DNA from 2 places in the Vibrio lentus genome. Region 2 is predicted to be linked to the other one. Evidence: riboswitches for the same ligand, from Rfam matches in the RefSeq annotation. Region 2 holds a riboswitch; the other holds the start of a gene.

Region 1 (4,430 bases), 2.8 Mb from region 2:
TGAATGAAGACGAAGCTGAAGCCTTAACAGGTGAAAGCGATCCTCTTGCTGCTTCGGACAAAGCACTCGATTGGGTAGACTTGGTTCTATGTACGGCAGGCCCTGTTGGCTTGTTTATGGCGGGTTACACTGAAGACGCTGTGAAGCGTGAAACGTCATTACCGTTGCTACCAGGCTCAATTGCTGAATTTAACCGCTATGAATTTAGCCGTCCTGCGCATAAAGACTTATGTGACAACCCAACGAAGATCTATTCGCATATTGCCCCTTACATGGGTGGTCCAGAAAAGATCAAAAATACCAATGGTGCAGGGGATGCGGCGTTGTCGGCTTTATTGCATGATATGGCTGCAAATAAATATCATAAAGAAAATGTGCCGAACTCTAGCAAGCATCAACATGCATTTTTAACGTATTCATCTTTTTCACAAGTTTGCAAATATTCAAACCGTGCAAGTTATGAAGTGTTGGTTCAGCACTCACCACGCTTGTCTCGCGGCCTTCCTGAAAGAGAAGATAGCCTAGAAGAAGCATACTGGGAAAGATAAGATATTTTTATCGTTCTCATTTATATTTCTAATAGCGAAATATAAAAAAGGCTCCGAAAGGAGCCTTTTTTGTTTCTGAACATATTGAAGCCGTAAATAATACTTTAGTCGACCTTAATATTAATTCTATTGCTTAGCGTGTAATTGATTACCCACTAAGTAAACTAAATGTTTAGATAGCAAACTCTTCTAGAGATTTACCAGCATCTAGTTGTTCTTGGATAGCTGAAGGCGTACGACCTTGACCTGTCCAAGTTTTCTCATCGCCATTGCCATCTACATATTTGTATTTAGCTGGACGAGGAGCACGTTTAGCTTTTGCTGTTTTTGTTTTTGCTTCACCAGAAAGCGCAGCAATAAGATCAGCAACATCGATGCCGTCTTTTGCAATTTGTTCAGCAATAGCAGAAAGCTTAGCTTCTTGCTCTGCTTTAGCAGCTTGTTCTTCAGCTTCAGACTCTTGACGCTCTTGTACAACAATAGTTAGCTTGTCTAGTGCTTCTTCAAGTTGCTCAAGAGTTAATTCACGTGAGAATGCGCGAAGGCTACGGATATTCAATAAAGTTTTTGTTAATTCAGACATGATATTTTCCATCAAGGTAAACTAAATAATCTTCCTAATAATAAACAGAGCCTAGGAATAAAACAAATAGTATTTCTTGTATTGGTTATTTAAATATAAAAGTGAGATGAATAGTTGAAAAAGAAACGACTCACTTTTGATGAATTTATAATAATTATTAAGATTTTCTTAAAAATCGATATGTGACTGGTGGAGTAATTGCTTTCTGTAGACTATTTTTGTATTGATTAGTTCATTAACAAAACCCTATTTTTCTCGGAATGATATGTTGCATTGTTGCTCTTGATGAGTACAATTGCGGCTACCTGATGCGATGCTTTGGTTAATTTGTTGTTAAACTCTGGTTTACACGGTTAATAATGTTATCGCACGTAGAGGTGCAATTATAAAAAGTAGTTTTCGTTGGGGTGATGCCAATGAACGGGAATGAAAGGTCTAATTGCCGAAGTAAATTGTATATCTAAGCAATTTGCTGGGGTTGTGCTCAATAGGTACAACACTGCCATAGTCTTAATTTTAAACTATGGAGCGCTACTGTAGGGTTGGGTGAAGTGTTCACTTCCCTTTCGCTTAGTTCAACATGAGCTTGATAAGTCGTATCAAGTTTGTCTGCAGTAGATCTCTAGCCAAATAAAAAACTGGTTTTTGAAGATCATGAATTTAATAGATTTTGCAACATCGCCTTTATCGCTGCTTCCTCCTTTGGTTGCATTGACTCTTGCTATTGTTACCCGCCGTGTATTGGTTTCTTTGGGTGTCGGTATCGTCATGGGTGCGATTCTACTTGCTGATTATTCAGTTGGTAACGCAGCTAGCTACGTGTTTACTAAAGCATCTGGTGTTTTCATCGAAGATGGTGGTATCAACACTTGGAACATGAGCATTATCGCATTCCTACTTATCCTTGGAATGATGACCGCTCTATTAACACTTTCTGGCGGTACTCGCGCATTCGCTGAATGGGCACAGTCTCGTGTGAAGAGCAAACGTGGTTCAAAACTACTTGCTGCCTTCTTAGGCGTATTCATCTTTGTTGATGATTACTTCAACAGCTTAGCGGTAGGTGCTATCTCTCGTCCTGTAACAGACCGTTTCTATGTATCTCGCGCTAAGCTAGCTTATATCCTAGATTCTACTGCTGCTCCTATGTGTGTGATCATGCCTGCTTCTAGCTGGGGTGCTTACATCATTACTATTATTGGTGGCATCTTAGTAACACACGGTGTGACAGAGTATTCTGCACTGGGTGCTTACGTTCGTCTTATCCCAATGAACTTTTACGCTGTATTCGCACTACTTATGGTATTTGCGGTAGCGTGGTTTGGTCTAGACGTTGGTAAAATGCGCGAGCATGAGATTGAAGCATCACAAGGCCGTGGCTTTGATGGTGACAACGATCAAAAGCAAGCTCATGACCTGAACGAAGAGCTAGATATTGAAGAGAGCGAGAACGGTTCTGTTTCTGATCTCGTTATGCCAATCGTATCGCTAATCGTAGCAACAGTTGCTGCCATGCTTTACACGGGTGGCCAAGCGTTGGCTGCTGACGGTCAAGCTTTCAACCTGCTTGGCGCGTTCGAAAACACAGATGTAGGCAAGTCTCTTGTTTACGGTGGCGTGTTAGGTCTGCTTGTTGCGTTAGCGACAGTATTCAAGCAAAAGCTACCAATGTCTGATATCGCAAGAACAATGTGGATCGGTGCGAGCTCAATGTTTGGCGCTATCCTTATCCTTGTGTTTGCATGGACTATCGGTTCTGTTATCGGCGACATGAAAACAGGTTCGTACCTATCATCTCTAGCGACTGGCAACATTGATTACCACTGGCTACCGGTTATTTTGTTCCTTCTTGCTGGCCTAATGGCATTCTCGACAGGTACATCTTGGGGTACGTTCGGTATCATGCTTCCTATCGCAGGTGACATGGCTGCAGCTTCTGACATCGCGCTGATTCTACCTATGCTAAGTGCGGTTCTGGCTGGTTCAGTATTCGGTGACCACTGTTCTCCAATCTCTGACACAACGATTCTGTCTTCTACCGGTGCTCGTTGTAACCACATTGACCACGTATCGACTCAGCTTCCTTATGCGCTGTCTGTAGCGTTTGTATCGTGTATTGGTTTCATCACACTAGGTATGACGTCTTCAATTGGCATCGCGTTTAGTGCTGCGTCTCTAACGTTCGTTGCAGTATGTTTTGCATTGGCTTACTTCTCTCGTTGCAAAATGGCGACGTGCAAAAGCTAAAAGTGAAAGTTAATCAGTAAAGTATCAGGGAGGCATTGGCCTCCCTTTTTTGTGCCTGTTAATTTAATTTTAAATTTCGTGAAAAAAGTTCGAATAAATGGTTGAAAAAGGATGTGACCTTAGTTAGTGTGGAGACAAGACAGCAAACAACCTAAGAGCTGATAAGTATGCGTAAACTAGTAATGAACATTCATCACCATCATCACCCTATCTAGTCTTTCGGGGAGATTTACGTATACCCGGGAGCAAGAATTCTCCCGGAGGTTAAGTCAAAGAATTTAGATTTAAACCCTCGGGACGACAAAGTCTTCCGGGGGTTTTTTAGTTTTAGCGCTTTTAAATAATCAATAAATTCAAATATTTGCACAGGGATACAGCAATGCAGACACAACGCCTAAGAATCGCAATTCAAAAGAAAGGTCGCTTAAGTAAAGAGTGCCAAGATCTACTTAAAAAATGTGGTGTTAAATTTAACATCATGGGTGAGCGCCTAGTTGTTCATTCACTAAATATGCCAATCGACTTGTTACTGGTTCGTGATGATGACATCCCAGGCCTTATCATGGATGGTGTCGTTGACCTTGGTTTTATCGGTGAAAATGAACTAGAAGAGGTTCGCCTAGACCGTGTTGCTCTTAAAGAGCCTTCAGAGTTCCGCACACTGCGTCGTTTAGACTTCGGTGGTTGCCGCCTTTCTATCGCTATCAACAAAGACGAAGAATACAACGGCCCACAAGATCTAGCGGGCAAACGTATTGCGACCACTTACCCACAACTACTAAAAGCCTACATGGACGAGCAGGGTGTTGAATTCAGCACTTGTATGCTAACAGGCTCGGTTGAAGTGGCTCCTCGCGCAGGCCTAGCAGACGCTATCGCCGATTTGGTTTCTACAGGTGCGACGCTGGAAGCAAACGGCCTAAAAGAAGCAGAAGCTATCTTCCAATCTAAAGCAACACTGATTCAACGTGTTGGTGAGTTCGACGCTGACAAGACTGCATTGATTGAAAAACTACTGACTCGTATGCAGGGTGTTCAACAAGCAAAAGAGT
Region 2 (4,430 bases):
AAGCCAACGGTGATGACTACAACGCGATTATGATTCAGGCGGTTGCTGACCGATTGGCTGAAGCGTTCGCTGAATACTTGCATAAAGAAGTGAGAAAGGACATTTGGGGCTACTCGCCGGATGAGGATTTGTCTAACGACGATTTGATTCGAGAGAAGTACCAAGGTATTCGTCCAGCTCCGGGTTATCCTGCTTGCCCAGAACATACAGAAAAAGGCACGTTGTGGGAGTTGATGGACGTTGAAAAAGCAATCGACATGTCACTAACGACGAGTTACGCAATGTGGCCAGGTGCTTCAGTGTCTGGTATGTATTTTTCACATCCTGATGCCCGATACTTTGCGATTGCACAGATTCAACAGGATCAAGTGGACAGCTATGCCGACCGTAAAGGTTGGGACATGCTGGAAGCTGAGAAGTGGTTAGGTCCAAACATTAACTAGTACGAGCTTTGATTCGTAAAGTAAAAAAGAGAAAGGGTTGCTTAATAGCAACCCTTTTTGTGTCTGTAATTTAGTTATTTATCTGTCGATGATAAACGGACTATCTATTCAAATAACTCTTGATGAAGTTTTTGAATCGCCAACTTAGACACAGATTCATCTAGCAAGAAGCATAGGTTGTGTGGGCTTGCTCCGTAACAAATCATACGTAGGTTGAAATCTTCTAGAGTGCCGAATACCTGCTTTGCATAGCCTTTGCTTTCGCTCATGTTGTTACCAATAAGAGCAACAAGGCATAGGTCGTGTTCAATATCCACGGAACATAGTTCTTCAAGCTCAAAGCGAGCGGCTTCAGGTAACTCAGGAGCACCACCAGAGGTATCGGTTTGATCGAGAGTCAGTGAGACACTGATCTCTGAGGTAGTGATAAGATCGACAGAGATCTTATGTTTAGCCAAGATCTCGAACACTTTTGCTAGGAAGCCATAAGCATGGAACATATTAGCGCTACGTAGCGTAACCATGGTTTGGTTGCAGCGTAGGGCAAGCGCTCGAAATAGAGGGGAGCTTTCAACTTGTTGACGAATCCACGTTCCACCAAGCTCTGGCGCTTTTGATGAGCCGACAAAAACCGGGATTTGATGGCGTAGGGCAGGAACCAGAGTTGAAGGGTGTAATATCTTCGCGCCAAAGTTTGCCATCTCAGAGGCTTCGCTGAAGCTGATTTCTGGGATTGGAGAAGCTTTCGGTGCGATGCGTGGATCGGTAGTGTAGATCCCCGGAACATCAGTCCAAATTTCTAAGCCAATCGCTTGTACCGACTCCGCAATCAGTGCAGCTGAATAATCACTGCCGCCACGACCTAACGTTGTGGTGTTACCTTCGCTATCGGCACCGATAAAACCTTGGGTAACGACAACTTGTTCTTCGCAAAGTGGAATCAGTTTCTGCTGTGCAAGGGCTGCAATATCTTCCAGCTGTGGTTCTGCTTTACCGAAATCATCATTGGTACGCATCACTTCTCTGATGTCAAAACGAACCGCTGGTGTACCACGTTCGCGAATGATTTGAGCGAGGATATGTGTCGACATCAGTTCGCCACATGCGACAAGGTGGTCAGTCAGCTTTGTGCTTACTTGGAATGATGCTGCTTCGGCTGCACTCGCAATATCATCGAGAATGCTATGAACCTCTTTCTCGATAATGATAGGATCGGCTAACTGAGCAAGAATCGTATTATGAATATCGGTTAACTGTGTGACTAGTTCTTGGCGACGAGTTTTATCTTGCACACCATTCGCGAGTTCAACAAGTAGGTTAGTAACGCCTGAGCATGCGCTGCTCACGACCAGTTTCGTATTCGAGTTATTTTCAATAATGGCAGCACAACGGCTCATTGCTTCAAAGTTGGCAACACTTGTTCCACCAAACTTAGCGACATTAAAAGAACCAGCTACATTAGATGCACTCACGATATATCTCCCACGACTTCCTAAAATAAAATTACGATTGGGTAATCCAACGTCCGATGTTTTTCGAAGAGAGTATTTAGAGCAAAAAGAGAGGAATTATTAGAATAGTAACCTCAGAAGCTCCTCACCATATAGAAATGGCGACAGTTGCCGGGATTCAGCCCGCCCAACCGATAATAAAGGTCCTGCATCCTTTTATTATCTCGGCACTGCTCCCCCTTAATGTTTTGTATTGGAAATGCGGTTCCACAAAACATCTGCCTGGGCAGTGCTCCTCTTCTGCTAGATAGCCATTTCATTGAACGTGTTTGCGGTAACAATGTCAATCCGTAACTGGAGATATTTAAAAAATAATTTTAACAATTATGTGACACTGGTGTGACCTCAATACTTATGGCTAATTGCTGAGGTAATCAATTTGCTTTAGGGTGGATTGTTCACAACATTAACGTAAGGGATGTACATGTCTAATTTAACACTCACTACTGCTATTGATAGCTTTTATCCGCCGCACCGAACGTTAATGGGACCGGGGCCCTCAGACATTTCGCCTCAAGTTCTACAGGCCTTGAGCCGCCCAACCATTGGTCACCTCGATCCGTTGTTTATCGCGATGATGGATGAATTGAAACAACTTCTTAAGTATGCATTCCAAACAGAGAATGAGTTTACGATTGCCGTTTCTGCTCCAGGCAGTGCGGGTATGGAAACGTGTTTTGTTAACTTGATTGAGCCTGGCGAGAAGGTGATTGTTTGTCGCAACGGTGTTTTCGGTGAACGTATGCGAGAGAATGTTGTGCGTTGTGGTGGTGAAGCGATCCTTGTTGATGACGAGTGGGGCAAACCAGTCTCTGTGGAAAAGGTAGAAAAGGCATTGGCAGAAAACCCTGATGCTGTTGCTGTCGCATTTGTGCATGCAGAAACGTCTACTGGCGCGTTATCGGATGCTCAAGCGATTTCCGCAGTCGCTCTTCAATTTGATGCGTTGTCGATTGTGGATGCGGTGACATCATTAGGTGGTGTACCATTGTTGGTTGATGAATGGCAACTCGATGCGGTTTATTCAGGAAGTCAAAAGTGTCTATCTTGCGTTCCTGGACTGTCTCCAGTGACTTTCTCTCAACGTGCGGTTGAGAAGATGAAGGCTCGCCAAACTCCGGTACAAAGCTGGTTCCTAGATCAAAGCTTAGTACTGAGTTACTGGAGTGGAGAAGGTAAGCGTAGTTACCACCATACTGCACCCGTCAATAGCCTCTATGCTCTGCATGAGTCGTTGGTTCTATTGAAAAATGAAGGCCTAGACAATGCTTGGTCACGTCACTATGCGATGCACCAAGAACTCAAAGCTGGCGTAGAAGCTTTAGGATTAAAATTTGTGGTTGATGAAGAGAGTCGCCTACCTCAATTGAATGCGCTTTACTTCCCTGAAGGGATTGATGAAGCCAAAATAAGAACGCAGCTGTTAGAAGAATATAATCTTGAAATCGGTGCAGGCCTTGGCTCTTTAGCTGGGAAGGCTTGGCGTATTGGTTTAATGGGTTATGGCGCTCGAAAAGAGAATGTCGCTTTGTGCTTAAAAGCGTTACAAGACGTTCTAAAATAGTAGCTATAAACTGAAGTTCAAAAGAAAAGCGCACGAGAGATCGTGCGCTTTTTTGTGTCTAGGCTAAACGTCATTACAGCAAAATGATTCTAGATTCCTTGGCATCATTTAGCTGAAGAAATGTTGTTTTCTGCTTCTGATATCTTCTTATACTGAACCTTTGAAAAGTCTCGATTTGGGAACAAGAAGCTCGCTTCACTACGAATTTGTTCTGCTTTACTGTGATCGCCCAATCCTTGATACGCGAGAATCAGGTTACTGTAGAAAGCAGGTCTTGGTTTACTCTTTATGATCTCTAGCGACCAATCTATATAAGGCTGGATCAGGCTAGGATCGGCTTTGTAGAGACCGATATTTAGATAGGTACTGTACACGTCCCAATCATAGCGATCTTTCCATACTACGGGGTTCGTTACCTGCTTAAGAATGTCCGGGTTTTTCGGCTTAGACAGTTCAAATTTAGTGAGTACATAATTGGTATGTAAGGCACTCAGCATGTAAAAACTCACCAAGATAGGAACGACTAAGCTCGACACTCTAAATAGGGTTTTACTGACGATACTAAACGGCTGCTGATAGTGGCGAGAAGTCCGTTGATCGACCCAGTAAATCAAAATGATAAAGGTTATCCAGTGAATCGCCGAGTGGTAAAAAGGATACTCAAGCTGAGAATGTAAGAGTATCGGTATGAACAGCGCAAGTAGTGCTAGACGTGTTCCTTTCGCTGAGTTAGCTATGCGTGACATCACCAATACCGCAGCAATCAAGATACCGATAATTGGTACAATTCCACCTTCTACTCCCCAAAACAGGAACTCATTATGTGGGTGATCCATTGAGGGAAGGCCGGGATGATAATTTGAGTTAAGTTGATGTTGGCGAGCCGTGTATAGCGTGTATTCGGATTCGAAT

The links. Region 2 has a riboswitch for lysine ahead of lysC (lysine-sensitive aspartokinase 3). Riboswitches for the same ligand answer to the same signal wherever they lie in the genome.
Region 1: another riboswitch for lysine. It lies ahead of QWZ07_RS11125 (Na+/H+ antiporter NhaC family protein); the one in region 2 lies ahead of lysC (lysine-sensitive aspartokinase 3).

The regions. Positions count from the first base shown of each region.
Region 1 covers NZ_JAUFQE010000002.1:599,066-603,495, forward strand. The annotation lists gene QWZ07_RS11115 (inosine/guanosine kinase) at 1-548, shown strand, start outside; gene QWZ07_RS11120 (H-NS family histone-like protein) at 721-1,131, opposite strand; lysine riboswitch at 1,496-1,673, shown strand; gene QWZ07_RS11125 (Na+/H+ antiporter NhaC family protein) at 1,786-3,378, shown strand; His leader region at 3,569-3,704, shown strand; gene hisG (ATP phosphoribosyltransferase) at 3,758-4,430, shown strand, end outside.
Region 2 covers NZ_JAUFQE010000002.1:3,362,887-3,367,316, forward strand. The annotation lists gene metH (methionine synthase) at 1-443, shown strand, start outside; gene lysC (lysine-sensitive aspartokinase 3) at 548-1,915, opposite strand; lysine riboswitch at 2,025-2,202, opposite strand; gene QWZ07_RS23910 (pyridoxal-phosphate-dependent aminotransferase family protein) at 2,379-3,518, shown strand; gene QWZ07_RS23915 (PglL family O-oligosaccharyltransferase) at 3,623-4,430, opposite strand, start outside.